One region of the Streptomyces kurssanovii genome, then DNA from elsewhere that is predicted to be linked to it. Evidence: riboswitches for the same ligand, from Rfam matches in the RefSeq annotation. Region 1 holds a riboswitch; the other holds the start of a gene.

Region 1 (14,847 bases):
GGCACCGGCGTCCGTGCTGCCCGCGCTGCTCGACGCCGCCCGTGCCCGGACCGACCTGCGCCCGCAAGCGCTGACCTTCGCCGGACCGCGCGGGCTGTGGCTCGCCCGGCTCAACCCCGAGTGGAAGTTCGCACTGCGCGGCGGGTCCGCCGGCTCCACGCTGCCGGACATGGAGGACACGGATGCCGTGCGGAAGCTGTGGGAGGAAGGGCTGTTCGCCGAACGCGTCGCGCTGCTCGCAGGTCTGCGCGCCCACGACGCCGGCGCCGCGCTGGAGCTGCTCGCCTCGACATGGGCCACCGAGCGGGCGGAGGACCGGCTGATGTTCCTCGACTCCCTGCGGGCGGGACTGTCCGACGCGGACGAGCCTTTCCTGGAGCAGGCGTTGTCCGACCGTAGCCGCAACGTCCGCTCCACGGCCGCGGAACTCCTCTCCGCCCTGCCGCAATCCGCGCTCGCCGGCCGCATGGCCGCACGCGCCGCGTCCTGCGTCGCCATGGACCGCAGCGGCGCCGCCGAAGCGATGATCGTCGTGGAGGCGCCGCACGAATGCGACGCGGACATGCAGCGTGACGGCATCGTCCCGGCGCCGCCGTCGGGCCGCGGCGAACGGTCCTGGTGGCTCGGTCAGCTGGTGGAGGCCGCCCCGCTGTCGGTCTGGCCGGAACGGCTGGGCGGGCGCTCGGTGCGCGAGATCGTCGCGCTGCCGGTGTCCGACGGCTGGGCGGACGAACTGCACGCGGCATGGTGCCGGGCAGCGGTACGGCAGCACGACGCCGACTGGTCGCGCGCCCTGCTCGGCACACCCGCCGCGCCGCCGTCGACCGGTCCGGGGACGACGTCGCCGGCCGAGCGGTCGAAGCTCCTCGCGGCCCTCCCCGACGACGAACGGGCCGCGTGGGTGGCCGAGTTCATCGCGGCGCACGGTCTGTCGGAGGCGTTCCAGCTGCTCGGTGTGTGCACGGTTCCGTGGGCGGCGCCGCTGGGCCGGGCGGTCGTCGACGCGCTCGACATCGCGCGGGAGGCGGGCAGTTACCCGTGGAGCTTCAGCGGCGTGATGGGCCTCGCGGAACGCTGCCTGTCGCCGGAAGAGGCGGACCGTCTTGAGGTCCTCACGGCCACACCGGACGAACAGGAGGACGCGTCACCGGGCGCGGGCGGCTACTGGTCCGAGGCGTTCCAGCGCCTGGTCTCGACGCTGCGCCTGCGGGCGGCGATGCACGAGGAACTCACCGCCGCCTGACCCGCCCCCGCCGCCTGACCCGCCGGGCGGCCCGCCAGGGACCGGCCCGCCCCGCAGGCGTCCGGGCCGGCCTTCGGCCCGAGGGCGGTGCGACGCTCGGGCCGCTGCCGGAGCGCCGACCTGCCGGACCGACGGTCGCCCGAGAGCGGTGCGAGGAGCGGGCAGCTGCCGGAACGCCGGAACCGCCCCAAAGCGATGTGATGCCTGGGCGCTGCTGGAGGGGAGGCGAATACCCCACCATGTCCGCGCGACCCAAGGACGAACCGCAGCCGCGGCGCCCGGCCCAGGTGCCGCCCGCCCGCCAGGCACCGCGCCCGCCAGGCACCCGATCCCGCCGGCCAGGCGCTGCGGGTGCGTGACGCGGGGCGTGCGGGGGCGCGGTGCCGGCGGTGCCCACGCGGGCGTGGCGCGAGGGCGGGAAGCGGTGCACAGTGCGGTCGTGCGCGCGGTGCCACTGGCGGGCCCGGTGCGGGTGCGGGGCGGTCGCGGTGCGGGGCCCGGTCGCGGTCACGGTCACGGTCACGGTTCGGGCGTACCGGCGCGCCCCGAGAGATGAACACCCCCGAGGTCCGCGCCGCGCCGGCAACGTCACGGCGCGACCCCGCCACGCAGCGGTGCGGCCCGGGCGCGTTGAAACAACGGACCGAGGCCGCGCACGCGGCCTACGCCTCCGCGGTCGCCCGGACGTTCGCGTTGACCCACTCCACGATCGACGCCGTCGTCGCGCCGGGCGTGAAGATCTCCGCGACGCCCTGCTCCTTCAGCGGCGCGATGTCCGCCTCCGGGATGATCCCGCCGCCGAACACCTTGATGTCTTCCGCCTCGCGCTCCTTGAGGAGCGCGATGACCTTCGCGAAGAGCGTGTTGTGCGCTCCGGAGAGGATCGACAGGCCGATCGCGTCGGCGTCCTCCTGGATAGCCGTGTCGACGATCTGCTCCGGTGTCTGGTGGAGCCCGGTGTAGATGACCTCCATACCGGCGTCGCGCAGCGCCCGCGCGATCACTTTGGCCCCGCGGTCGTGGCCGTCGAGACCCGGCTTGGCCACCACCACGCGGATCGGACCAGTCACACCCATCACTGCCTCCTGGGTCCCCGCCGCCCATGAGGGCGCGCGAAGAGTGAACGAACGTTATCTCCAGCATCCCGCAAGCGGCCGTTTCGCGGTGCGCCGGGAGGGGGAAATCACACGTAGGACATTTTTCGCCGAGCGTCGTACCGGCTTCAGGCTTCGCGCGCCACCCACGCGCGGCCCCTGCGGGCACGGTCGCACGGGGAGCCGCCGCAGGTCCACAACGGGTCGTCGCATCACCGTGCCGACAGCCGCACGGCACGGTGGTGCGACACCGACGGCGCGGGCAGTCGACCGCGCCGGTCCCGAGCGCGCTTCCCATGAGGGCACGCGGGGCAGAGCCGCCCCCGCCGTGCCGTACGGGAGGAGGCCGTCATGAGGATCCTGCCTCCCTTTCCCATGACCATGCCGGTGAAGTGGCCCGCCGCGCTGCTGCGCGCCACCGTTCTGGAGCTGGCGATCCTGGCCGGGCATCTGATCCTCTATCCGACCGGTCTCACTCCGGAGCGCCGTCCCCGCCCGCGCCCCCGCGCGGGATTCGATGACGGCGCCCCGGCAGCCGCCGGGGCCACCCACCGCCTGCCGGGTGCGCCGGACGCCGTCCCCACCGTCCTGCTCCACGGCTTCGTCGACAACCGTTCGGTGTTCGTACTGCTCCGCCGCGCCCTCGCCCGGCAGGGCTCGCACCATGTCGAGTGCCTCAACTACTCGCCGCTCACCTGCGACGTCCGCGCCGCGGCCGATCTGCTCGGCCGCCATGTCGAGGAGATCTGCGCCCGCACCGGCCACCCCGAGATCGACATCGTCGGGCACAGCCTCGGCGGCCTGATCGCCCGCTACTACGTCCAGCGTCTGGGCGGCGACCGCCGCGTCCGTACCCTCGTCACGCTCGGCACACCGCACTCGGGCACGACCGTCGCCCCGCTCGCGAGCGCCCACCCGATCGTGCGGCAGATGCGGCCGGGTTCGCCGGTGATCGAGGAGCTGCGCATGCCCGCACCCGGCTGCCGCACCCGGTTCGTCAGCTTCTGGAGCGATCTGGACCGGATCATGTCGCCGGTCGAGACGGCCCGCATCGACCATCCGGACCTTCTCGTACAGAACGTGCAGGTGAGCGGAATCGGCCATCTCGCACTGCCTGTTCACCCCGCCGTCGCCGAGGGCATCCGCGAGGCTCTCGAGTCGGGCGTGTCGGAAGCGGGCTCTTCTTCGGGGACCGCGTCCGTCGCTTGAGGTGACCCTTCGAGACCGATTCATCGAACACTTCTCGAACGTAGGGCCAAAGCTCTGCCCTCGGGCCGCCGAAACGCGACTGAATGCCCGTTTCCTGATTGCGTAGATGCCGCCGAAGATTGTCGCCGTCGCGTACCGCCGGGTACAGTCGCGCCACTGCTTCCCCCTGGGACCCCCCGTGCAAACAGGTGGCCCCGGAAACAGGTCCTGCTGTCGAGGCGAGAGAGAAGTTGGTGAACGACCAGCACACCAACGCCGGGTACGGCGGGTACGCCACCGGCAGCTTCGACTCCGACCCGCTCTTCGGCGCCCTGCCGGGCAGTTACGAAGCGGGCCACAGCGGCCAGTACGACTCGTCCCAGTGGAACGCCGGCGGCGACGGAAGCACCGGGCACGACGCCTATGCGACGGCCCAGCAGACCCAACAGCCCCAGTACGACGCGCAGTACGAGCAGCAGCAGTACGCGCAGTACGACACCACCGGCCAGTGGGACGCGAGCGCCTGGAACGAGGCGGGCGGCACCGGCCAGTACGAGACGGCCGCCGCGGCCTTCGCCTACGACGCGACCGGCCAGTGGGCGCCCGGCACCTTCGACAGCGGTACCTACGACGCCACGGCCTGGAACTCCGCGACGGCGACGCCCGAAGGGCTCGTCCCGCAACAGTTCGTGCCGGAGCAGGAGTTCACCCCGCAGGCCGAGTACGAGACGTACGAGAACTACGGCGCGTACGGGACGGGCGACGCATACGACCCGGTCCCGGCGTACGAGACCGGCGAAGCGCACGAGACGGGCGAAGCGTACGAGACCGGCCCGGGGTACGAAGCAGGCGATGCTTACGGCTACACCTTCGAGGCCCAGCAGGACGCCGAGCCCGAGGCCGCCCAGACGGACGCTGCAAACGGCTACGAGTCGGAGTACGGCGCTGAAACCGACGCCGAGCCGGACGACGCACCGCAGAGCGACGACGTTCCGGACCACGACGCGCTGACCCGAACCATGACCGCCGTGCCGGCCGTGACCGCCGCACCCGTCTCCTCCCGCCCGGTCCGCCGCTCCGGCGGCAGCCGCGGCCGCCGTCGCACCCCCGCCAAGCGATCGGCGCTCCTCACCGTCGCCGTTCCCTCCGCCTGTGTCATGGGCGTCGCCGGTATCGCCGCCGCGTCCGTCAGCGGCCTCGGCAGCGAGAGCGGGACGAAGGACGACAAGAGCAACGTGGCCGCCACCGACCCCGCCTCGGTGCAGCCGGTCGCCGCCAACAACGCCATGGACACGCAGCTCGCCGCGCTCAGCGCCGACGCCCGTGACTTCGGCGACCGGGCCTCCCGCACCCAGGAACGCATCGACCTCAAGGCGCGCCAGGCGGCGGAGAAGAAGAAGCGCGAGGAAGAGGCGGCCCGCCGCGAGGCGCTCCGCCCCAAGTTCGTACTGCCGGTGAAGCAGGACGGACTCAGCGCGTACTACGGCCAGTCCGGCGTCAACTGGATGTCCCTGCACAGCGGCATCGACTTCCCCGTCCAGTACGGCACCGAGGTCATGGCCGCGACGGACGGCACCGTCCGTACCCAGTGGAACAGCGCCTACGGCAACATGGCCATCGTGACCGCGGCCGACGGCACGGAGACCTGGTACTGCCACCTGAGCAGCACCAAGATCCGCAGCGGCTACGTCAAGGCCGGTGACGTCATCGCCTACTCGGGCAACTCGGGCAACTCCACCGGACCGCACCTCCACTTCGAGGTCCGTCCCGGCGGCGGCGCGGCCATAGACCCGCTGCCGTGGCTGCGCAGCCACGGCCTCGATCCCGCGTAGACCCGTCCGGCCCGGCGAAAGCCGCGTCAATCCTGCCGGCAGCGGCGGCTGTCGGCGTGCGCACACGCGCACGGTCGTCGGGACAGCCTTCCGCGTACGCCTGACGTACGTGTCCTGGCATCTCCGGCATACGCGCCCGCCCCCGCAGGGGACGGGCACCGTCGTCAGAGCGTCAGAGCTTCTCGACCGGGGCGTACCTGAGCAGCAGCCGCTTCGGCTTCTCGTCCCCGAAGTCGATCGTCGCCTGTGCCTCGGACCCCGACCCCTTGACCTCGACCACGGTCCCCAGGCCGAACTGGTCGTGCGTGACCCGGTCGCCCACCACCAGCGAGATCACCGGCTTGTCGCTCGTACGCCGCGTGGCGAAGCCGGACGCGCCGCCGCGTGAACGTGAGGAGGACAGCGAGGACGCGATGCCGGACGTCGGTCCGGCGGGGGCCGCCATCGGCCCCGTCCGCTTCCAGGTCAGATGCTGGCCGGGGATCTCCTCGAGGAACCGCGACGGCGGGTTGTACGACGGCTGTCCCCAGGCGCTGCGCATCGAGGACCGCGTCAGATAGAGCCGCTCACGGGCGCGGGTGATGCCCACGTAGGCCAGGCGCCGCTCCTCCTCCAGCTCCTTCGTCTGCCCGAGGGCCCGCATGTGCGGGAAGACGCCGTCCTCCATGCCGGTGAGGAACACGACCGGGAATTCGAGGCCCTTCGCGGTGTGCAGGGTCATCAGCGTGATGACGCCGGTGCCCTCTTCGTCCTCGTCGGGGATCTGGTCGGAGTCGGCGACGAGCGCCACCTGCTCGAGGAATTCGGCGAGTGTGCCGGTGCCCTCCTCCTCACCGCGGGCCTGCTCGAACTCGAGCGCCACGGCGGCCAGTTCCTGGAGGTTCTCGATGCGCGTCTCGTCCTGGGGGTCCGTGGACGCCTGGAGTTCGGCCAGGTAGCCGGTCCGCTCCAGCACGGCCTCGAGCACGACGGCCGGACCCGCGCCCGAGTCGACGATCGTGCGCAGCTCCTCCATCAGCACGTTGAACCGCTTGACCGCGTTGGCCGAGCGGGCCGCCATGCCGTACGCCTCGTCGACGCGGCGCAGCGCCTGCGGGAAGGTGATCTTCTCGCGCAGCGCGAGGGCGTCGATCATCGCCTCCGCGCGGTCGCCGATGCCGCGCTTGGGCACGTTCAGGATGCGGCGCAGCGGGACGTTGTCCTCGGGGTTGGCGAGTACCCGCAGGTAGGCCAGCACATCGCGGACCTCCTTGCGCTCGTAGAAGCGCACACCGCCGACGACCTTGTAGGGCAGGCCGACGCGGATGAAGATCTCCTCGAAGACACGCGACTGGGCGTTCGTGCGGTAGAAGACGGCGACGTCACCGGCCTTCGCCTCGCCCGCGTCCGTGAGCCGGTCGATCTCGTCGGCGACGAACTGGGCCTCGTCGTGCTCGGTGTCCGCGACATAGCCGGTGATCTGGGCGCCGGCGCCGGCGTTCGTCCACAGGTTCTTGGGGCGGCGGGACTCGTTGCGCTCGATGACGGCGTTGGCGGCGGAGAGGATCGTCTGGGTGGAGCGGTAGTTCTGCTCCAGCAGGATCGTCGTCGCGTCCGGGTAGTCCTCCTCGAACTGGAGGATGTTGCGGATGGTCGCACCGCGGAAGGCGTAGATCGACTGGTCGGCGTCACCGACGACGCACAGCTCCGCCGGCTCCAGGTCCTCGTACCCCTTGCCCACCAGCTCGCGCACGAGTGTGTACTGAGCGTGGTTGGTGTCCTGGTACTCGTCGACGAGGACGTGCCGGAAGCGGCGGCGGTAGTGCTCGGCGACGTCCGGGAAGGCCTGGAGCAGATGGACCGTCGTCATGATGATGTCGTCGAAGTCCAGGGCGTTGGCCTCGCGCAGCCGCGCCTGGTACATCCGGTACGCCTCGGCGAGCGTCTTCTCGAAACCGTCCTGAGCCTGGTCGGCGAAGGTCTCCTCGTCGATCAGCTCGTTCTTCAGGTTCGAGATCTTGGCGCTGAAGGACTTCGGCGGGAACTTCTTCGGGTCGAGGTCCAGATCGCGGCAGACGAGCGACATCAGGCGCTTCGAGTCCGCAGCGTCGTAGATCGAGAACGACGAGGTGAAGCCCAGCTTCTTGGACTCGCGGCGCAGGATGCGCACGCACGCGCTGTGGAAGGTCATGACCCACATCGCGTTGGCGCGTGGCCCCACCAGCTGCTCGACGCGTTCCTTCATCTCGCCGGCGGCCTTGTTGGTGAAGGTGATCGCCAGTATCTGGCCGGGGTGGACCCGGCGCGTGCCCAGCAGGTGGGCGATCCGGTGGGTGAGCACCCGGGTCTTGCCGGAGCCGGCGCCGGCCACGATGAGCAGCGGTGACCCTGTGTGCACGACGGCGGCGCGCTGCTGCTCGTTCAGCCCGTCGAGCAGGGCGGCGGGGTCCACGACGGGGCGCGGGGCGCCGTCGCGGTAGTACCCGTCGCGGGCCGGAGGCACGTCGAAGGCGCCCTGGAAGAGGTCGTCCGGAAGCTGCTCCGGAGCCGGGTCCTCGGGCGGCGGCGGGGGCCCGTCCGCGTCGGGCCGGAGGTCCGCCAGGAAGCTGTCGTCAAAGAGGCTGCTCATCGCTTAACGAGTCTAGGCGGCCGGACCGACAACCGTGGCCGCACCGGGACACCGGCGCACGCAACGGTATGTGACAGGGCGGATCCGCCGGGCGACCGACGGCCGGACCGGCGGCCCGCCGCCGAAAAAGGTCACGAAAATGTATCGGACATATCGAACATCAACCTTCACAGCAGACGCACGAGTTGGCTAGCGTGCTCGACCAGGCGGCCCGCACCCCTCCCGGCGAACCACGCCGAACGGGCGGCCTGCGCCGAATCCGGGCTTCTCCCGAGGGAGTTCGGAACCGGGGACCCACCAAGCACCACCGGGGTGAATCGGACCGTGCCCCCGCTCGGTCCGTAGGGCGTCTTCCGTTCGCCCGAACCCGACAGCTAACCCGGTAGGCGGTCCACGGAAGAAGGAGATGCCGGCCTTGGCGTCGCATCGCAAGCCCCGCAGCCGTACCGCAAAACCGTCCACCGCCGTCGGATTCACCACGGCCGCCCTCGCCGGTGTGACGCTGCTCTCCACACAGAGCGCCACCGCCGCGCCGTCCGACCCGAAGCCCAGCATCGAAGAGGTGCAGAAGAAGGTCGACGACCTCTACCGGCAGGCGGGCAGCGCGACGCAGGAGTTCAACAAGGCCAAGGAAGCCACGGCGGAGAAGCGCCAGGAGGTCGACCAGCTGCTCGACGAGGCCGCCAAGCGCACCGAGAAGCTGAACGAGTCCCGCCGCGCCCTCGGCAACTACGCGGCCGCGCAGTACCGCACCGGTTCCGTCACCCCCACCGCCGCGCTGATGTTCGCGGACAGCCCCCAGGCGTACTTCGACCAGACCCAGTTGATGGACCGGATGACGGACCAGCAGCGCAGGGCCGTCAGCGAGTACGAGACCGAGCGGGCCGCGGCCGCGAAGCAGCGCGCGGAGGCCACCAAGCGCCTCGAGTCCCTCACGGACTCCCAGGAGGCCCTGCGCACCAGCAAGCAGACGGTGCAGACCAAGCTCGCGGAGGCACGCGCCCTGCTCTCGGAGCTGACGGCCGAGGAGAAGGCGCGCCTCGCCGCGATCGAGCGGGAGAAGGAAGAGGAGGCGCGCCGCAAGGCCGAGGCCAAGGCGAAGGCGGAGGCAGCGGCCCGGGCGGAGGCCGAGCGGCAGCAGCAGGAGCGCGAGACCGCCCCCGACACGGGCACCACCGACCCGGGCACCGACACCGGCACCGGCACGGACGACGGCACCTACGCGGCCAAGGCGGACAAGGTCCTCGCGTTCGCCCGTGCCCAGATCGGCAAGCCGTACGTCTGGGGCGCGACGGGCCCGAGCTCGTACGACTGCTCCGGCCTCACCGCGGCCGCGTGGAAGGCGGCGGGGGTGGACCTGCCGCGCACCACCTGGGACCAGGTGAAGGTCGGCACCCGTGTCGAGACGGCCGACCTGCTCCCCGGTGACCTGGTCTTCTTCTACGACGACATCAGCCACGTCGGCATCTACATCGGCGACGGCAAGATGATCCACGCGCCCAAGCCGGGCACGAACGTCCGCGAGGAGTCCATCTACTACATGCCGATCTACGGCAGCGTCCGCCCCGCCTGAAGCCCCGCGGGAGCGACGCGAGGTGCCCCGGTGCACCGGTGCCCGGGCGGCCGAGCCGCCCGGGCACCGTCATGTCCGCGCGCGGGTCAGGTCCAGAGCGTGGCGATGAAGATGTTGGCCACGGTCAGGCCGCCCACCGCGCCGAAGAGCGCCTTGTCGACCTTCTCCTCGTCCCGCTTGACGTACACGAGGCCGAGGATCACGACCAGGACCGCCAGCTTGACGCCGATCTTGAGGTTGTCGACGGTCTGGTCGTCCGCCTGATTCAGACCCACCAGGGCCACACCCGTGACCAGCATGGTCAGCGCGCCGTGCAGCATCGCGGGGTTGAAGCGGGCGGTGCCCTCGCCCATCGCCTTCATCTGGGTCAGGAACCCGCCCAGCAACGAGGCGATACCGATGATGTGCAGTGCGACGAAGACATTGATGAGTACGTCCATGGCCCGGAGCCTAGCCCGGCCCATACCACCGTCCGCCGGGCAGGTGGCCCTGTCCGCCGCATCGGTCGGGGGACCGACGCGATGCGCGTCCGCGACGACGGCCGGCCGTTCATCAACGGTTGCCGGACGCCCATTTTCGGAGATTTACGGTCGTTGTGTCCCGCCCACCCCGGCGCGGTCCTAGCGTCCTGCCCCAGGTGGCCGACTCCCCGCGAGCCGTCGTACAGCCGGACGGCACTCGGCCGCCACCGCCGGAAGGTCCTGCGGCGGACCGCTTCCCCCCTGTGCGGCCCGCCGCCGGACGCGGTGCGGCGGCAGGGACGACGGAAGGACGTGGAAGCCCTCGTGGCAGCACACCGGGAACACCGAAAGCCCCGTGAGCGCCGGCTCGACGGACCGGCCGCCCGTACCGCGCTCTCCCTCGCCCTGGCAGGCGCGGCGGCCACGACCGCGTTCGACGGCACGGGACACGCGGAACCGGGCCTCACCCCGGCGCAGATCCAGGCCAGGGTCGACAGGCTGTACCAGGAGGCTGAGGTCGCCACCGAGAAGCACAACGGCGCCAGGGAACGGGCGGAGAGCGCCCGCAGATCACTGGACTCGCTGCGCGACGAGGCGGCGCGCCGGACCGAACGCCTCAACACGTCCCGCAACGCCCTCGGTTCCCTCGCCACCGCCCAGTACCGTGACGGCGGCATGGACCCCGGTCTGCGCCTCGCCCTGACCTCCGACCCGGAGGAGTACCTCCGGCGCGCCGCCCTCGCGGAACGGGCCGGGGCGCTGCAGGCCGCCGCGGTCTCCGACGTGCGGCGTCAGTTGAGGGATCTCGCACAGCTCAAGGCCCAGGCCGGTGACCGTGTCGCCGAACTCGAGGCGCGCCGCGAGGAACTGGCCGGCCACAAGGCCGCCGTGCGGAGCAAACTCGCCGCCGCGGAACGCCTGCTGGCCCGGCTGACCGCCGAGCAGCGGGCCCGGTACAACGGCGGCACGGCATCGGACGGACCGGCGCGGGCGGACCGCGCCGGCACCCCGCGCGGCACCCTGAAGGCCCCGAACAGCCGCGCGGCGCAGGCCGTCGCCTACGCGTACGGAGCGATCGGCAAGCCCTACGTGTGGGGCGCGACGGGCCCCGGGTCCTACGACTGCTCCGGGCTGACGCAGGCCGCCTGGCGTTCCGCCGGGGTCTCGCTGCCGCGCACCACATACACCCAGATCAACGCCGGCGCGCGGGTGCCCCGTTCCCAACTCGCGCCGGGTGACCTGGTCTTCTTCTACTCCGGCGTCTCGCACGTCGGCCTCTACATCGGCGGCGGGCAGATGATCCACGCCCCGCGTCCCGGTGCCCCGGTGCGGGTCGCGCCGATCGACCAGATGCCGTTCGCCGGAGCGACCCGACCCGCGTGACCCGGCCGGGCACGGCCCGGCATCGGTCCGCTTGCCCGTTCCCGGGCCGGTGCGACGACCCCGGGGCCCGTTCCAGCCCTGACCAGCAGCAGCCGTCGGTGTTCTCCGCGTTGCTGACCGCGAAGGCCTTCGACGCAGGCTGCCGGACCGTGTGGCTGGAGCCCGGCGCCCCGGACGTCGAACGGGTCTGCGCCGCCGTCGGCCACGTCCGGGCCGGCGACAAGACCGACATGTCCCTGACCTGACGCAGCGACCGGCGCGTCACACCAGGCGGCGTGCCGTCGCCCATCGGGTGAGCTCGTGCCGGTTGGACAGCTGAAGCTTGCGCAGCACCGCGGACACGTGCGACTCGACCGTCTTCACCGAGATGAAGAGCTGCTTGGCGATCTCCTTGTACGCGTATCCGCGCGCGATGAGCCGCAGCACCTCCCGCTCCCGCTGCGTCAGCCGGTCCAGGTCCTCGTCGACCGGCGGCGCGTCGGTCGAGGCGAAGGCGTCCAGCACGAAACCGGCCAGCCGCGGCGAGAACACCGCGTCGCCGTCCTGCACCCGGAAGATGGAGTCGACCAGGTCGGTGCCGGTGATCGTCTTGGTGACGTAGCCACGGGCGCCGCCGCGGATGACGCCGATCACGTCCTCCGCCGCGTCGGACACCGACAGCGCCAGGAACCGCACCGGGTTCTCCGCCGCCGCCATCAGCGAGGCGCAGCGGCGCAGCACCTCGACCCCGCCGCCGCCGGGCAGGTGCACGTCGAGGAGGACGACCTCGGGGCGGGTCGCCGTGATCACGGTGACCGCCTGGTCGACGTCGGCGGCCTCCCCGACGACCTCGACGCCCGTGCTCTCGGTCTGTCCGATCTCGGCCTGCACCCCCGTGCGGAACATCCGGTGGTCGTCGACGAGTACGACCCGCACCCGACGCTCTGTGGTCTCTCCGGCCGCCTCGGTCATCCGTCCGCCCTCTCCATCTCGAGCTCCACTTCCGTGCCCCCTCCGGGCACGGAGCGCAGTCGTGCCGTCCCGCCGTTGCGCTGCATACGCCCGATGATCGACTCCCTGACGCCCATCCGGTCCTCCGGTACGGCGTCCAGGTCGAATCCCGGCCCCCGGTCCCGTACGGACACGAAGACCGTACGGCCCTCGACCTCCGCGTACACCTGCACCGCCCCTCCCGCGCCACCGTACTTGGCGGCGTTGACCATCGCTTCGCGGGCGGCCTGCATCTGTGCGCCCAGTTTGTCGTCGAGCGGGCAGTCGCCGACGACGACGACCTCGAGCGGGACCCCGTGCTTGTCCTCGACCTCGGCGGCCGCCCTCTTGACCGCCTCCGCGAGGGTGTCGGGCTCCTCGTCCTCGTCCTTGCCGGTGCCCTCCGGCTTGTAGAGCCAGTTTCGCAGTTCGCGCTCCTGGGCGCGGGCGAGCCGGCGCACCTCACCGGCGTCGTCGGCGTTCCGCTGGATCAGGGTCAGGGTGTGCAGGACGGAGTCGTGGACGTGGGCGGCCACCTCCGCCCGCTCCTGGGCCCGGATACGCATGGTCCGCTCCTCGGACAGGTCCTGCGTCATCCGCACCAGCCACGGTCCCGCGAGCAGGGCGACACCGGCGATGACGGCGACCGCGGCGGTCAGCACATTGCCCAGCTGGGCGGCCGAGCCGCGGACGACCATGAACACGGTCAGGCCCATGCCGACGAGGGCGACGCCGGCCAGCGCCCTGGCAAGCTGGAGCAGCCGCCGCCGGCGGCCCACGTCGGTCCAGCGGGCGCGGCGGGCGTTGTCCGCCTGTCGCCAGACCAGGACCACACCCGCGCCGATGAGCAGCGTCGGCCAGACGTAGCGGTTGCTGCCGCGCATGTCGACGTTGCCGACGAAGACCGCGGCCCCGAAAAGCAGGGCGACCATCGCGAACAACTGGCCCTTGTCCGGCTTGCGCAGCCGGCGGCGCCCGTCAGGCGTCGTCTCGAACACCGAGCGCGGTTCCGCCGCCCTGCCGCCGACCCCGAGGGGGACGACGATCCAGAACACCGCGTAGAGCACCGCGCCCAGGCCGTCGGCGAGGAACAGCCCGAGGAAGACCAGGCGCACCCAGACGACCGGCAGCCCCAGATGCCCGGCCAGTCCGCGGGCCACACCGCCGAGCATCCGCCCGTCGGCGCTGCGGTACAGCTTGCGCAGAGCCGGTTCCTCCGGCAGCGGGATGCGCGAGGGGCCGGTGGTTCCGGGCGTGGCGACTGGCATGCACCGATCGTCACACGGCGGAACGGGACGCGGTATCAGGGTCGTCCCCCAACCGTCCCTGATCCCCCGGGATCCCGGGGGCCTCCTTCGGTCCGGAGGACGGGCCGGGGACGCCGAGGACGCCGAGAGGGATCGTCCCGAGGAGGCTCGGACGCCGTCCCGAGGGGGCTCGGGGACGGAAATCAGGGAACGGCCAGGGTCGCCGCGGCTCCCGCCCGACCCCCCGGCCCGTCACCATGGACCCATGACAGAGCAGCCGACCGTCCCGCCCCCCGAGGCACCCCAGCTGCGCCGCTCCCCGCGCCACAAGGTGGTGGCCGGTGTCTGCGGCGGACTGGGCCGCTACTGCGACGTGGACCCGGTGATCTTCCGGATCGCGGTCGGCGTGCTCTCGGTGACCGGTGGAATCGGGCTGATCTTCTACGGCTTCGCCTGGCTGCTGGTCCCCTCGGAGGACGACGAGGAGAACGAGTTCCGCCGGCTGCTGTCGGGCCGGGTCGACGGCGCGTCGTTGACCGCCGTGCTCCTCGCGCTGATCGGCTGCGGGATCTTCCTCTCCATGCTGGGCAACGACAGCGCCCTCTCCTTCGCCGCGCTGCTGTCGCTGGCGGTCACCGGAGCGGCCGTGTGGTCCCAGCGCCGCCGGCTCGCCACGACCGAAGGCGCACCGATGGACACCGCGACGGCGCACACGGTCGCGGAGGCCCCGCCGGAGACCAAGGCCCCGCCTGCGCCGGAGAGCCCTTCCTGGTGGCGCGACCCGATCGTCAAGGACGGCACGACCGGCCCGGTGCCGACCGGCTATCTGTGGGGCCCCGACTCGGCCGTGGAGGAGGTCTCGGCGCCGCACGGCCGGGGCGGACGGGGCGAGGTGCCGCCGCACAGCCGCGGTCCGCGGGGCATCGGCGGCGCGGTCTTCCTCCTGGCGCTCGTCGCGGGCGGTCTGGGGACGGGACTGAGCTGGGAAGGGCAGCCCCTGGGCACCGCCCTGCAGATCGGGCTGGTGGCCGCGCTGTCGGTGTTCGGGCTCGGCCTGCTGGTCAGCGCCCTTCTGGGCCGCACGGGCTTCGGCACGATCCTGTTGACCCTCGTCACGGCCGGACTGCTCGCCGGCGCCTCGGCGCTGCCGAAGGACATCAGTACGAGCTGGGGCGAGCAGCACTGGCGGCCGGCGTCGGTCACCGCCGTCGAGCCGCTCTACGAGCTGGGCACCGGGGTCGGCACCCTC
Region 2 (14,847 bases), on a different contig from region 1:
GCTCCTCATGACACCTGCCTGATGCCTTGACGGCACCGCCCGGGACGCGGGCGGCGGCTCCCGTGCGCGGAAGTCGGGCGTGTCTCCCGCGTGTCGACTGGTTTGAGCGCGTTGTCAGCGGGCCAGTGCACTATCGGGGTGGGAGGTGACGCGGTGAGGGCGTCCGGGCATGACTTCGACTGCGATGTGCTGGTGGTCGGCGGCGGCATCGTCGGCCTGTCGACGGCGTACGCGCTCTCGCGCTCGGCCCCGGGCACCGGGGTGACGGTCCTGGAGAAGGAACAGGGCCCCGCCCGGCACCAGACAGGCCGCAACAGCGGAGTGATCCACAGCGGGATCTACTACCGGCCCGGTTCGCTGAAGGCCCGGTTCGCCGTGCGCGGCGCGGCCGAGATGGTCAAGTTCTGCGCGGAGTACGGCATCGCCCACGAGGTCACGGGCAAGCTGATCGTCGCGACGGACAGGGACGAGCTCCCACGGCTCCATGCCCTGGTCCAGCGCGGCCGGGAGAACGGCATTCCGGTGCGCGAGCTGGGTCCGGCGCAGATCGGTGAGTACGAGCCGGAGGTCCGCGGGCTCGCCGCGATCCATGTGGCGACGACCGGCATCTGCGACTACGGCGCGGTGGCCGCACAGCTCGCCACGGCATCCGGTGCGGAGGTGCGGTACGGCGAGGAGGTCACCGCCGTCGACCGCCGCCCGTGGGGCGTCGCGGTGCGGACACGCTCGGGCACGGTCGTAAGGGCCCGGGTGCTGGTCAACTGCGCCGGGCTGCACTGCGACCGGGTGGCACGGCTCGCGGGCGACGACCCGGGTATGCGGATCGTCCCGTTCCGTGGGGAGTACTACGACCTGGCCCGCCCCGGTCTCGTCCGCGGGCTGGTCTACCCGGTGCCCGACCCGGCCTTCCCGTTCCTCGGCGTCCATCTCACCCGCGGCATCGGCGGCGGCGTCCACGTCGGCCCGAACGCCGTCCCGGCGCTGGCCCGCGAGGGCTACAGCTGGTCGGCCGTCCGTCCCCTGGAGCTGGCGGGCACGCTCGGCTGGCCCGGCTCCTGGCACATCGCCCGGCGGCACTGGCGGTACGGGGCCGGGGAGCTGCGCCGCTCCGTGTCCAAGCGGGCGTTCACCTCGGCGGTCCGCCGCCTGCTGCCGGCGGTGACGGAGGGCGACCTGCGCCCGGCGCCGGCGGGCGTGCGCGCGCAGGCGGTGCTCCGCGACGGGACGCTTGCCGACGACTTCCTGATCCGCGAGGCCCCGCGGACGGTGCACGTACTGAACGCCCCGTCTCCGGCGGCGACGGCCTCGCTCCCGATCGGCCGCGAGGTCGCCCGCCGCGCGCTCACCGCGCTGTCGCCCTCGCGTCCCCGCGCCGCCAGGTGACGCCCGGTGACGCCCGATCGCCGGCGGATGTGACGGCAGGGGCACTGCCCGGTGACGCGGCGGGGCCGGACGGCCGCCGCCTCGTCGAAGCTTCCAGGCGGGTGGCGGGGCGCGGACCGGCCCGTGCCGCTCCATGACCTGATCCCTCCCGTCACCGTGGGGCCGCCCACGCCGGCGCACCGCCCGATCGCGCCCTCGTAGAATCGGCATCACTGTGTCTGAGTTCCGTGATCCCGACCCCAGCCCCGAGGCCCCGCGCCACTTCATCCGCGCCAAGAGCGAGCCGCGCTTCCCGGGCGGCCCCGCCGCCGACCCGGCCGGTTCGCATCACGAGCGTCGTATCCGCAGCTTCCAGCCGCGGCGCAGCCGGGTCACCGCCGGGCAGGAGGACGCGTTGCAGCGGCTCTGGCCGTTGTGGGGCCTGGACATCGACGGGCACCGGGTGCTCGACCTCGAGGAGATGTTCGGCGGGCTGCCCGTCGTCCTGGAGATCGGCTTCGGCATGGGCGAGGCGACCGCCCAGATGGCTGCCGACGACCCGGGGACCGGGATCCTCGCCGTCGACGTACACACCCCCGGGCAGGGCAATCTGCTCGCTCTCGCGGAACGGAACGGCCTGTCCAACATCCGGGTGGCCAACGGTGACGCGATCATCCTGCTGCGGGAGATGCTGCCGCCCCGCTCGCTCCACGGCATGCGCGTCTACTTCCCCGACCCGTGGCCGAAGAAGCGGCACCACAAGCGCCGGCTGATCCAGCCGGACTTCCTCACCCTCGCCGCCGGGCCGCTCGCTCCGGGCGCGATCCTGCACTGCGCGACCGACTGGGAGCCGTACGCCGAGCAGATGCTCGAGGTGCTGTCGGCGCATCCGGATTTCGAGAACACCCAGGAGGACGGCGGCTTCGCGCCGCGGCCCGCGTTCCGTCCGCTGACCCGCTTCGAGGGTCAGGGCCTGGACAAGGGTCACAAGGTCCGCGATCTGCTGTTCCGCCGGGTCACGCCCCAGGCCTGAACCGCGCGGTGGCGCCCGCGATGTCCGACGCGCCGTCGCCAGTTGTCGGTGCTCGTGGTTAGGGTCGACGGGTGTCCGACTCGTCCGCGCAGCAACCACCGGAGCACCCGCCGCAGCGCCCGGCGGTGCCCCCGCACCCCGTGTTGCCCGCGCGTGAGCAGGAGCATGTCGACGCGCTGCTGACCGCGGTGCCCGCGCCCGCGCGCCGGCGCTACCGGCCGCGGGCGGCGTCGAGGATCTGGCGCAGCCGGGCCTTCCGCGCCGGTGCGGTGGTCACCCTGCTCGCCCTGTGCGCTCTGGTGATCCTGGTGCTCGTGCGCGAGCAGACCGGCACCCACGGCTTCCTGGTCGGTCTCGGTCTCGCGACGCTGCCGGTCCCGCTGCTGCTGGCGGCGTTCCGCTGGCTCGACCGTGTGGAGCCCGGCCCGTGGCGGAATCTTCTCTTCGCCTTCGCCTGGGGCGCGTTCGCCGCCGCGCTGATAGCGATCATCGCGAACACCTTCGCGACCCGCTGGATAGCGACGGCGACCGCCGACCCGGTGTCGGCCGACACCCTCGGGGCGACGGTGATAGCGCCGGTCGTCGAGGAGAGCGCGAAGGCCGCCGCGATCCTGCTGCTCTTCGTCTTCCGCAGACGGGACTTCACCGGAATCGTGGACGGCGTGGTGGTCGCCGGCTTCACCGCCACCGGCTTCGCCTTCACGGAGAACATCCTCTACCTGGGCAGTGCCTTCGGCGAGGACCAGGCGATAGGCACCTCCGGCTTCGCCTCCGTGACCGCCGCGACGTTCTTCGTACGCATCGTGATGTCTCCGTTCGCGCATCCGCTCTTCACCGTGCTCACCGGCCTGGGCTTCGGTGTCGCCGCGCTGGGTGCGCGCCGGCACCGGCGGCTCCGGCGCATCGCGCTGCCGCTGCTGGGCCTGGCGCTCGCGATGGGCATGCACGCCCTGTGGAACGGCTCGGCGTCGATGCTCGGCCCGTGGGGCTTCTACGCCGTGTACGGGGCGTTCATGGTGCCGGTGTTCGCGCTGCTCACTTGGCTGTCGATATGGACCCGCCAGCGTGAGCTGCGCACGGTCTCGGAGGAGCTCCCGGCGTACGCGGCGGCCGGCTGGATGTCCGCTGCCGAGCCCCGCGCCCTGTCGTCGATGCGGGCGCGCACCGTGGCCAGGGACTTCGCCCGGCGGGCGTACGGCCCGGCGGCCGGGCACGCCGTGTCGGAGTACGAGGCGTTCGCGACGACGCTCGCCTTCCTGCGTCACCGGGCCCACCGGGGCGCGGCGGGTCCGGACTTCGTGGAGCGCGAGCAGGAGCTGCTGCACCATCTGTGGCAGCGCAGGGAGGTGGCGGGGCCTTCGCTGGCCTACGCCGCCCAGGCCACCGCCCGGATGCCGCTGCCGCCGCCGCACCGCGATTACAGCGGCTACAACCCCTACCGCTACTGATTCCGCGCCGGCGCGGGCTCAGGCGGACGCGGCGGTCAGTTCGGCCAGCTCGCCGTCCGTCAGGGCCAGGTCGGCTGCCGCCACCAGGGCCGGCACCTGCTCGACCGTGCGGGCGGACGCGATCGGCGCGGCCACGGTCGGCTGCGCGGCGATCCACGCCAGGGCGACGGTCGCGATCTCCACGCCACGGGCCTGCGCGATCCTGTCGAGCACGTCGAGGACCTTCAGCCCCCGCTCCGATTCGAGGTGCTTGGACGCTCCCTGGGCCCTGGCGCTGTCCACCGTGGTGCCGGGCCGGTACTTGCCGGTGAGGAAGCCGGAAGCGAGCGCGTAATAGGGGACGGCGGCGAGGCCGGCGCGGGCGGCGGTGTCCTGCAGTTCGCCCTCGTAGGTGTGGCGTGAGACCAGGTTGTAGTGGGGCTGCAGCGCCGCATACCGGGCGAGGCCCTCCCGCTCGGAGAAGGCCAGGGACGCCTGGAGCCGTTCGGTGCTGATGTTGGAGGCGCCGATCGCGCGGACCTTGCCGTCCTTCACCAGCTGGTCGAGGGCGGTGATGATCTCCTCGACGGGCACGGACGGGTCGTCGAAGTGTGTGTAGTACAGGTCGATGTGGTCGGTGCCCAGCCGGGTGAGCGACTCCTCCGCGGCCGCCTTGATGGTGGTGGCGGAGAGGCCCTTGTGACGGGGATGGGCGCCGACCTTGGTGGCGACGACGACTTCCGAGCGGTTGCCGCGGGCCGCGAGCCACTTGCCGATGAGGGTCTCCGACTCGCCGCCCTCGTTCCCGGGGGCCCACGAGGAATAACTGTCGGCGGTGTCGACGAAGTTGCCGCCTGCGGCCGTGTACGCGTCGAGGACCGCGAAGGTCCGCGCCTCGTCGGCCGTCCAGCCGAAGACGTTGCCGCCGAGAGCGAGCGGGAAGACGGTCAGGCCGGAGGAACCGAGGGTGCGCAGAGAGGTCATGCGGTGATCAACGGCCGGGCCCGTACCGGCTATTCCGGCAGCCCCGGCGTCGGGGGGTGTGCGCCAGGACTGCCGGAGACATGGATGTGCCCGGCACGGGAGGAACTGCGACCCGTACCGGGCAGGGATCAGATCGTGAGGCCCTTGTCGCGCAGCCACGCCATCGGGTCGATGCCGACGCCGCCGGCGGTGTGCACCTCGAGGTGCAGGTGCGGGCCGGTGACATTGCCGGTCGCGCCGACGCGCCCGATCGTCTCGCCGGTGGACACCTGCTGGCCCGCGCTCGCCGTCATCGAGGAGAGGTGGGCGTACAGGACCTCGGTGCCGTCCTCGAGTTCGAGGACGATGCGGTAGCCGTAGGAGCCGGACCAGCCCGCGGACTTGACCGTGCCGCCGTGCACCGCCTTGACCGGGGTCCCGGTCGGTGCGGCGAAGTCCAGGCCGGTGTGCTGTCCGGAGGACCACATCGCGCCGGACTCACCGTAGGTGGAGGTGATCGTGTAGGAGGAGGTGGGAAGGGAGAAGCTCCGGGCGAGCTCGGCGAGACGCGCGGCCTCCGCCGCCGCCCGCGCGGCCTCCTCCGCCTTGCGCTTCTCCTCGGCGGCCTTGGCCTCGGCCGCGCTCTGCTGCTTCTCGGCGGCGGCCGCCGCCTGTTCGGCGGCGAGCGCCTCCGCGGCCGCCTTCGCCTCGGCGTCGGCCTCTGCCTGCTGCTGCTCGGCCTGCTGGAGGATCCGGGCGCGCAGGGCCTCGCCGGAGCCGGCGGCCTGTGCCTGGCCGGCACCGGCGTCGGCGACCGTGGTCGCGGCGGTGAGCGGCGCCGCCTGCACGTCGCCGTCGGAGTCGTCCGAGTCGGAGATCAGGGATCCCACGCCGGGAAGTGACTTGGCGTCAGGAAGCTTGTCCGTGATGGAATCGGGAAGGGAGATGGAGACCGCCGGCTTGTCCTGCGCGGTGGCTATGCCACCCGCGCCGACCGCGGCGATGACGCCGACTCCGAGCACCGTGGAGCTGCGGGCGATTCCGCCGCGCTGCTTGATGACACGGTGCCGGCCGCGCACGGGGCGGACGGAGTCCTCTGTGGGGTTCCATTCCTCCCAGGTCCGCTCGGGGGCGTCGGCACTGAAACGTTCGGACGCGAAGCGGGCCTCGGGGGCAGGCATGTTGGACGCCACGAAGGCGTACTCCTTTCCTTCCTTCTCGCCTACCGGGTTAGCTGACGGGTTCGGAGCAGGAAGGTCTCCTACGGGCGCCCTCGACCGCGGACTGAGCGGCAAAGGGTGACCGATTCACCCCAATTAGTGGTTCCCCGGTTCCCTTGCGGGATTCGGCACGTGCGCACGGCGCCGCCTCTGCGACGGCTGGGACGACCGCACTGCGTTATCGAACGTTAATAGACGGCGGGGCCGGATTCCAAGCTGTTCCGGGTGATCATTAACGACTTCGGCCGGGACTTACCCGGACAGAATCGGCCGGAACCGGGCGAGTTGATCAAACACCGGAGGGCGTCACGATTCTGATCGGGCATCACATGCTCTGCGGACGGCTCCCCTTCGACTACGGAGCGTGCACACCGCCTCCATCGGGCGCGTGATGTCACGCGGACCTGTCGCGGCCGCCCGGCTCCGGCGGAACCACCGGCACCGTCCGGCGCCGTTCCGGCTGCCCCTCCGCCGGCCTGCCGACGGCCAGCAGTGCCATGTCGTCGCTCGAACCGCCGCCGGTGTACCGGCGTACGTCGTCGACCAGCGCGTCCAGCAGCTCCGCCGGCCCGGGGAAGAGACGTCCGGCGAGCCGTTCCACCGGGTCGTAGAAGACGCCGCGCGCGTCCCGCGCCTCCGTCACCCCGTCCGTGTAGAGGAGCAGCGTCGCCCCGTCGGGCAGCGGGTACTCGTCCGCCCGGTCGGGCCACGCCGCCAGGTCACCCATCCCCAGCGGCAGCGCCGCCTGCGCCGGCGCGAGGACGTCCAGAGCCCCGTCGGCGTGCAGCACCAGCGGCTCGGGATGCCCCCGGTTCACCAGCCGCACCAGGGCCCGGCCGCGCGGGATCTCACCCAGTACCGCGGTGGTGAACCCCTCCACGGCGTCCAGCCCTTCCCGCCTGGTGCCCTCCCGTTTGAGGGCTCGCTCCAGCCGCTGCGCCACGCCCTCCAGGGAGCGCTCCTGCTCCGCGGCCTCACGGAACGCGCCGATGAGCACGGCCACCGTCCCCACCGCCCCCAGCCCCTTGCCCCGCACATCGCCGACCAGGAGGCGCACGCCGTGAGGCGTGTCCTGCACCGCGAAGAGGTCGCCGCCGATGAACGCGCCCGCCTGCGCCGCCTCGTACCGGGCGGCGATGTGCAGACCGCCGATCCGGTCGGCCGGCGCGGGCAGCACCGCCCGCTGCGCGGTCTCCGCGATCACCCGGGCAGAGGCGAGCCGCTCACCGCTGCGCCGCACGAGAATGTTGATGAACAGCGCGAGAGCGACGACGGTGACCACCGTGGTCGTCTCGGTGAGCACCGTGATCTGAAAGAAGCTCCGGTTGACGGCATGGAGGATGCTCAGGGCCAGAACCGCGGCGATCCCGGTCAGCAGCGTCGCCAGCCATGACAGGACAGGCGCCGCGACGAGCGGGGCGGCGGCATAAAGAGGTACGGCGGTGAACCGGGGCGGGGTCAGTACGTCGAAGACCACCCCGCCGACGATCATCGCCATGGGCAACGCGCGGACGAACCACGGGGCTCTTCTGGCGCCGCCCTGATCTCGCCACTCCTGGCCCAAAGGTGGTCTCCTGCCGGGTCCTACCGGGTCCGCTGACGGCTGCGGACAGTACCGCGCCCCCCTCAGGCTGAAGGCCGACGCGCCGCGGGGCGACTTCCGGTCGCCCGACCGGGCGACGGTCGTGGCGCTGCGGAAAAGCCACCGGCCCGGTGGTCGATCTTCTCGATCGACCACCGGGCCGGTGTCATCAGTAGCGGGGACAGGATTTGAACCTGCGACCTCTGGGTTATGAGCCCAGCGAGCTACCGAGCTGCTCCACCCCGCGTCGGTGAACACAACCTTACGCCATGCAGAGCAAGATCCGTACCAATGACGAGGGGCGCCGGGCGAAGGCCGGAAAACCTCCGCCGCCGGCTACTCCTGACCGAGCCAGAGGTCGGGCCCGAACACCTCGTAGTGCACGGCCTCGGCGGGCACGCCACGGCGCAGCAGATCACCCCGTACGGCGCGCATGAACGGCAAGGGGCCGCACAGATACGCCGTGAGTCCCTCGGGAAGGTCCAGAGCGCCGATGTCGGCCTGCCCGGTCGCCGCACCGGCGTCGCCGCCGGTCTCGTACCAGAGGTGGAGGGATGCCGAAGGCAGGGCGTCGACGAGGCGGCGCAACTCCTCACGGTGGGCGTGGTCCGCCGCGCTGCGGTCGGCGTGCACCACGACGACCTGACGGGTGGAACCGGTGGCGGCGAGGTGGTCGAGCATGGCGAGCATCGGCGTGCTGCCGATGCCGGCGGACGCCAGCAGCAGCGGGCCCTCGTCCTCGGCCAGCACCAGATCGCCGAAGGGCACGGACACCGTCAGCAGATCCCCGGCGCGCGCGGTCTCGTGGAGCCACGAGGAGACCTCACCCTGCGGACCGGCCGCGCCCCGCACCCGCTTGACGGTGATGCGCCACTGCGGCCTGCCGGGGGCGGCGGAGAGGCTGTACTGACGTATCTGCCGGGCCCCGTCGGGGAGTTCGGCCTGGACACTGACGTACTGACCGGGCCTGAAGGCGCCTGCGGGAGATCCGTCGGCCGGCTGAATCAGGAACGAGACCACGTCGGGCGTCTGTTCGCGCCGCTCGACGATCTCCATGCTGCGCCACACCTCGCCGTCGGCGGTGCCGGCCTCCTGGTAGAGGCGTGACTCCGCGGCGATCAAGGCGTTTGCCATCAGCCAGTAGACCTCGTCCCAGGCGGCGGCGACCTCGGCGGTGACGGCGTCGCCCAGGACCTCCACGATCGCCGCGAACAGGTGCTGGTGCACGAGCTTGTACTGGCCGGAGGTGACGCCCAGGGAGGCGTGCTTGTTGGCGATCCGCGCCAGCATGGCGTCCGGCCGGTCGTCGGGCCGCTCGAGCAGCATGCCCGCGAAGGCGGCGATCGAGCCGGCCAGTGCCTGCTTCTGCTCCCCGTTGGCCTGGTTGCCCCGGTTGAAGAAGTCACGCAGCAGCTCGGGCCGGTCGTCGAACAGCTTGCGGTAGAAGAGCTCGGTGATGTCACCGATGGCGGCTCCGACGACGGGGAGGGTGGCCCGGACGACCGGGACGGACTGCTCGGAGAGCACGACTACTCCTTAAATTGGTATGCGATGGGCGTATTAAAAGCCGTCGTTCCGGAACCCCGGAGGGCACGGCTTCAGCTTGGTTTCATCCGGTGCGGCGACCCGAGAGCCCGACCAGGACCGGCCCGGCCGGCGAAGCCACCAGATCGGCCACCGTCAGCGGGTCCAGGGCGGCATGGAAGGCCTCCTGCGCGTCCCGCAGCGCCCGCCGCAGCCGGCAGGCACCGCGCAGGGGGCACGGCGCATCACCCTCGCAGGTGACCACTTCGCCCTCCCCCTCCAGCTCCCGCACCAGCCATCCGACGGAGGCCCGCCGACCGAGCGCGGTCAGCTCGAGCCCTCCGCCCCGCCCTCGCCGGGCGTCCAGGACGCCGAGGCGCTGCAGCCGGGCGATCGCCTTGGCCATGTGCGCGTATGGAACGTTCATCTCCTCCGCCACCTCGCGGGTGGTCAGAGGCCCGCCCTGCTCGGAGACCGCGAGGCGCATGACGGCGCGGAGCGCCAGATCGGTGAACTTGGTCAGTCGCACGAGGCGACGCTAACAAACACGCATCTGAGAGTCGTATTTGGGGTCCCGCTTTCCGCCGAGCCACCCCGGAATCCGCACCGCCCACCCGCCGCGGGGCTCCGACACCCGGCGCAGAAGCCGGGTGCCGGAGCGGAACACCCTCTGATGCTCGTCCTGATGCCCGTCCGCCTGACACAGAGCAGCGGCGGCGCGAACATGGGACACCCAAGGCGGCCTCCGAAAGGTACTTTCGTGACAAACGGGAACAGCGACGCCGACTACGAGGGCATCCGCCCCGACCGCAGGGACCAGGCTGAGGCCTTCGACGCCATCGGCGACAGCTACGACGACGCCTTCCCGCACAAGGAGGGCCAGGTCTCCGCCGGCGAATGGCTGGCCGGGGCGCTGTCCCCCGGGGCGCGGGTGCTGGACCTCGGCTGCGGCACCGGAGTGCCGACCGCGCGGCGGCTGACGGATGCCGGATTCGAGGTCGTGGGCGTCGACCTGTCCAAAGAGATGGTGAGACTCGCCCGGGCGAACGTGCCCGAAGGTACGTTCCACCAGCTCGACATCGCGGACCTCCGTCCGGGCGGCCCCGCGGATCTGGGCCGCTTCGACGCGGTCACGGCCTTCTTCTCCCTGCTCATGCTTCCCCGCCCCGAGATCCCCGAGGCCCTGCGGACCGTCCACCACCTGCTGGTCCCCGGCGGCCTGTTCGTGATCTCGATGGTGGAGGCGGACATGGACAACCGCGCGATCCCGTTCCTCGGAAAGAGCATCCGGGTGTCCGGCTATCTCCGCGAGGAGCTGCACAAGGTCGTCGAGCAGGACTTCGAGATCCTCAAGGAGTCCTCGTACACCTACGCCCCGGCGATCAGCGACGTGCCGCCCGAGGAGCAGGTCTTCCTCTGCTGCCGGCGACGCGACTGAGCGTTTCTCCGGACGTGCGCCGTCACTTCGGCGACCGACCGCCGGGGTCCTCGTTCGTGGTGTCCTGCCGCGGAACGGTGTACTCGTGCCCGCACTTGCCGCAGAGGTACCGCTTCGCCTCGTGCTCCACGTCTCCCGTCCTGGTGATGTCGTGCTGGATGCCGGTCGTGTGGTCGCAGTCGACTTCGAGTGCCATGGCTCCACCTCCCGATCCCAGTGTGCGCGGGTTCCAGGGGTGCCTGCCTCCGGGCCGTCCAGTGGGTACGGCTGGCTGCCGAAGCCGGTCGGAAACAAGATCAGCCCCAGGCCAGAACCTTCCTGACCTGGGGCTGAGCGGTAGGCCGTGTGGGACTCGAACCCACAACCAACGGATTAAAAGTCCGCTGCTCTGCCAATTGAGCTAACGGCCCTCGACACAACACCCCTGAGCATAACCAAAGAGATCCCCGGAACCGATCGGGTATCCGACACCGGCCCGGTCCCGCCGCGGCCCGGTCGTCCCGGGCCGCGGCGGAAGCACGTCAGTACAGGCCCTTGAACGCCTGCCATCCGCCCGTGCCGATCATCACCCGGGCCGCCAGTGTGCCGGTCCCCGTCGCGCTGTGCCGGTACAGCCGGCCGTCACCCGTACGCCCCACGAGCTCCGGCTTCCCGTCACCGCTGATGTCGCCCATGCCGACCACCGAGGTGTACCCGCCCCAGCCCGTCGCCAGCTTCACCCGCGGCGTCACGGCACCCGTCGCCGTGCCGTAGTACCGCCAGAGCGCACCCGCCGCGTCGATGCCCAGCAGGTCGCCGCGGCCGTCACCGTTCAGGTCACCGACACCGGCGATCTTCGTGTACGTCTTCCAGTTCGTGCCGATCTTCACCCGGCTCTTGAGCCGGTGATCCGCCGTCCCCGCGTAGAAGTACATGTCGCCGGTCGACGCCTGACGCGCCACCAGGTCCTGGTACCCGTCGCCGGTCACGTCACCCGGGGACGTCAGTACGTCGTACTGCCCCCACCCGGTGCCGATCAGCGTGTACGGAGACGACGCCGACACGATCTTGCCGCAGCCCGGCCGGTACGCACGCAGTTGATCGCCGACCCGCACCAGCACGTCGTTGCAGCGGTCCCCGTTCACATCGCCGAACGGCACCGGCACCGACGACGTCGGGAACACGCCGCCCGACCCCGCTGTCCGCGCCGACAGACCACCCGAGCCCGTGCCCTTGTACAGCGACACCAGACCCGCCGAGTCCATCACCAGCAGATCGCCGAAACCGTCGTCGCCGGCCAGATCCCGCCGGACCGCCCCGGCACCGGTCACGGACACCGCGCCCGCCGCCGTCAGGTCCGCGCCCTGGCCGTCGGCCGGCTTCACGCTCAGCGCCCAGGTGTACGCGCCGTTCCCGACGAACCTGCCCGCCGCGTCCTTGCCGTCCCACACCGGACTCACGACGCCGCGCGCCTCGCCACCGGACAGGGTCCGGACCACCGCGCCGGTCGTCCTGCTCGTCACCGTCAGCTGCCACGACCCGGCCGGCTTGGACAGCCACCAACGCGGCTTCCACGCACCTGCCTTCAGATCCGCGCCCGTCGCCACGTCGGCATCGATCCGCGCCAGCGGGGAGGCCGGGATCCCGAGATCGGCCACCCGGATGTCACCGGCGGCGTTCTCCTGGTAGGCGACGCGGCCGGCGGCGGTGTCGACGGCGTACATGCCGGTCTCGTAGTTGTCATCACTGGTCAGGTAGGTCGCCTTGAGGACCGGCTCGGGACCGCGGACGTCGGTGACCCGCACCTCCCGGCCATGGGTCTGCACGACGTAGCCGTCACCGAGCTGCGAGAACGGCTCGGTGTAGTTCAAGTTGGTGTTCTTGTCGAGGTCGTAGATGCCGCCCCTCTCGGTGAGGCCGGCGCAGCTCCAGCTCAGCCAGTGGGCCGTGACCTTGATGAACTCCGCCCGGCAGCCGGTTCCCAGATCCACCGTGCGCTTCACGGCGCCGGTACGGACGTCGTAGCCGACGACCGTTCCGTTCACGCTGCCCTGCGTCCAGAGAGTGTCGCCGTACAGGTCGTAGTCGAAGGGCACCTTGAACGTGGCGAGTCGCTCGCCCGTGTCCAGGTCGAAGGCGGTGTTCGTCACCCACTCGCCGGTCCCGGTCCGTCCGCCGCCGATCGCGTAGCGCCCGGAGACGTCATGGATCTGAACGTTCTCCACCGCGTCGGTGAGGACGCGTCCCGAGGTCGCGCCCGGCTCCACCACCAGGGCCGGGAGATCCGACTGATAGGGCGGCTGGACCACCATGCGTCCGTCGCCGGTGGCCAGGGGCTCCGGACAGCCGTCCGTGTCGGTGCACTCTTCGAGCGGGAATCCGAAGTCACCGTGCTCCTGCGTCGCTCCGGCCGTCAGCTCGCCCGTGACCGAAACCGTCCGCGAGCGGTAGGAGTTGGTCTCGTCGGGCATCCGCTCGAGGGAGTGGAGCCGGCCCTGGCTGAAACTGAGCGACCTCGGCTTCGAGGTGAGCGGGGTGACGTCCACGAGCTTCGCCGCGGTCGTCCCGTCCCCCTCGGCCCGGAGCCGCTGTACGCCCAGCGCGTCGGCTGCCGTACCGGCGACCAGCAGCAGTCCGCCGTCCGGGGCGGTCAGCGCCTGGTTACGTCCGTGGGTGAAGAGCGTGGTCTCGTCCCCACCCGTGCGCGGCACGGAGACCACCCGGTACGGCGCGGAGGACGCCTGACCGGAGGCGCGGCCGACGATCAACCGGTCGCCGACGACGCCGAGCAGGACGTCGCCCTCGTTGTACGGGAGATCGGCCGTGGTGGTCAGGGGCAGCGGACCCGACGCGTCGGCACCCCCCTTGGCGTAGAAGCGCGCCTTGCCGTCCTCGGCCCACTCCACGACCTCGGTCGGACTGTGAACGGTGGACACCGGCTGAGCGGTCGCGTCGGAGGTGGGCGTGCGGACCTGCGCCGAGGCGAGGTCGATCCAGGCCGAGCGGGAGACGCCGCCCACCTCGTACGTGGCGAGGACGCCGTCCGCGTCCCCGGTCACCGCCTTGGCGGGCGGCAGCGCGCCCTCCGGCCAGCCGGTCACCGGCGTGACCTGCACGGAGCCGTTCACCAGCCGGAGCAGATGCCACGCGCGCGGGGCGGTCGTGGTGGCCTGGGTGAAGGTGACCACGGTGGACCCGAAGACACCGACGTACCGGTGACCGCTCGGGATGTCGAGGTAACTGACGCTGTCCGTGGCCATGTTCACCAGCCGGACCGAGTCCGACGTAGGCGTCCAGTCGGCCAAGTACGTCGCGAAGCCGTCGAAACCGGCGCCGTACGTGCCGTCGGCCTCCGGGCCCTCCTGGTGCGTGGAGATCGGCGTGGAGACACCCGCGTAGGTGCTCCAGGAATGTCCGACGCCCTGCTCGTAGCGCAGGTAGCCGGTGGGGCCCGCGACGAGCGGGACGACGGTGCGCGGCTGTGATGCGACGGCCGCGGGGAAGACGACTCCGTCGCCCTCGGCCGCGGTGGCCGTGAGCGCGAAGGGGCCGATGCCGGCGACAAGGGTCACCGCGGCCACGGCTGCGATGGAATGACGTACGAGAGCGCTTCGAGGCACTCGGGTCCCTCCCCGGGATGCATAAGAGAGGCATGGGGGAAACGGGTGCCCGTGCTGAACAGCAGTGTGTGAAGCCCCCCCGGGCCGCACCCGCCCCCATGCAAGTTGGCTGACTTTAACAGCAGCCCCACCAGCAACGGAAGGAATTTCGAACCCGTTCAACGCGACAGGGCCCGTACGCCACCGAAGTGTCGTACGGGCCCTGTTTCAGCAGGTCACACAGTGTCAGCCGTTGCGCTTCCAGCGCGGCTTGTCGTCACGGCGGCCGCCGCCGAAGGAGCCGGAGCTCGAACCGGCGCCACCGCGGTGGTCGTCACGGCGGCCGTACGGGCGGTCGCCGGCGCCGGGACGGAAGCCGCTGGAGGGGCGGTCGTCACGGCGGTCACGGTTGAACGGACGGTCGCTGCCACGGTGACCGGCCGGGCGGTCGTCACGGCGGAAGCCGCCACGGTCGCCACCGCGGTCGTCACGGCGGAACCCGCCGCGGTCACCGTCACGGCGCTCGAAGGTACGGCCACCACGGTCGTCCTCGCGGCGGAAGCCGCCACGGTCGCCGCCGCGGTCGTCACGACGCTCGAAGGAACGGCCACCACGGTCGTCACGGCGGTCGTCACGGCGGAACCCGCCACGCTCGCCGCCACGGTCGTCACGACGGAAGCCGCCACGGTCACCACCGCGGTCGTCACGACGCTCGAAGGA

The links. Region 1 has a riboswitch for cyclic di-AMP ahead of AB0K36_RS01325 (C40 family peptidase). Riboswitches for the same ligand answer to the same signal wherever they lie in the genome.
Region 2: it holds a riboswitch for cyclic di-AMP, as region 1 does, so the genes downstream of both, AB0K36_RS25020 (M23 family metallopeptidase) here and AB0K36_RS01325 (C40 family peptidase) in region 1, are expected to answer to the same signal.

Annotation. Positions count from the first base shown of each region.
Region 1 is NZ_JBFAQK010000001.1:264,753-279,599, reverse strand. It holds gene AB0K36_RS01350 (DUF5691 domain-containing protein) at 1-1,243, shown strand, start outside; gene icmB (coenzyme B12-dependent isobutyryl CoA mutase small subunit) at 1,906-2,319, opposite strand; gene AB0K36_RS01340 (esterase/lipase family protein) at 2,689-3,546, shown strand; gene AB0K36_RS01335 (M23 family metallopeptidase) at 3,780-5,357, shown strand; gene pcrA (DNA helicase PcrA) at 5,530-7,965, opposite strand; cyclic di-AMP (ydaO/yuaA leader) riboswitch at 8,207-8,369, shown strand; gene AB0K36_RS01325 (C40 family peptidase) at 8,372-9,538, shown strand; gene AB0K36_RS01320 (hypothetical protein) at 9,625-9,978, opposite strand; gene AB0K36_RS01315 (C40 family peptidase) at 10,324-11,382, shown strand; gene AB0K36_RS01310 (hypothetical protein) at 11,481-11,627, shown strand; gene AB0K36_RS01305 (LuxR C-terminal-related transcriptional regulator) at 11,644-12,333, opposite strand; gene AB0K36_RS01300 (PspC domain-containing protein) at 12,330-13,619, opposite strand; gene AB0K36_RS01295 (PspC domain-containing protein) at 13,864-14,847, shown strand, end outside.
Region 2 is NZ_JBFAQK010000042.1:42,886-57,732, reverse strand. It holds gene AB0K36_RS25045 (NsdA family TPR-like regulatory protein) at 1-22, shown strand, start outside; gene lhgO (L-2-hydroxyglutarate oxidase) at 154-1,383, shown strand; gene trmB (tRNA (guanosine(46)-N7)-methyltransferase TrmB) at 1,598-2,395, shown strand; gene AB0K36_RS25030 (PrsW family intramembrane metalloprotease) at 2,467-3,843, shown strand; gene AB0K36_RS25025 (aldo/keto reductase) at 3,862-4,806, opposite strand; gene AB0K36_RS25020 (M23 family metallopeptidase) at 4,935-5,978, opposite strand; cyclic di-AMP (ydaO/yuaA leader) riboswitch at 5,990-6,146, opposite strand; gene AB0K36_RS25015 (PP2C family protein-serine/threonine phosphatase) at 6,400-7,503, opposite strand; tRNA gene AB0K36_RS25010 (tRNA-Met) at 7,761-7,834, opposite strand; gene AB0K36_RS25005 (globin domain-containing protein) at 7,924-9,114, opposite strand; gene AB0K36_RS25000 (RrF2 family transcriptional regulator) at 9,197-9,640, opposite strand; gene AB0K36_RS24995 (class I SAM-dependent methyltransferase) at 9,872-10,549, shown strand; gene AB0K36_RS24990 (hypothetical protein) at 10,572-10,745, opposite strand; tRNA gene AB0K36_RS24985 (tRNA-Lys) at 10,887-10,959, opposite strand; gene AB0K36_RS24980 (FG-GAP-like repeat-containing protein) at 11,071-14,109, opposite strand; gene AB0K36_RS24975 (DEAD/DEAH box helicase) at 14,374-14,847, opposite strand, start outside.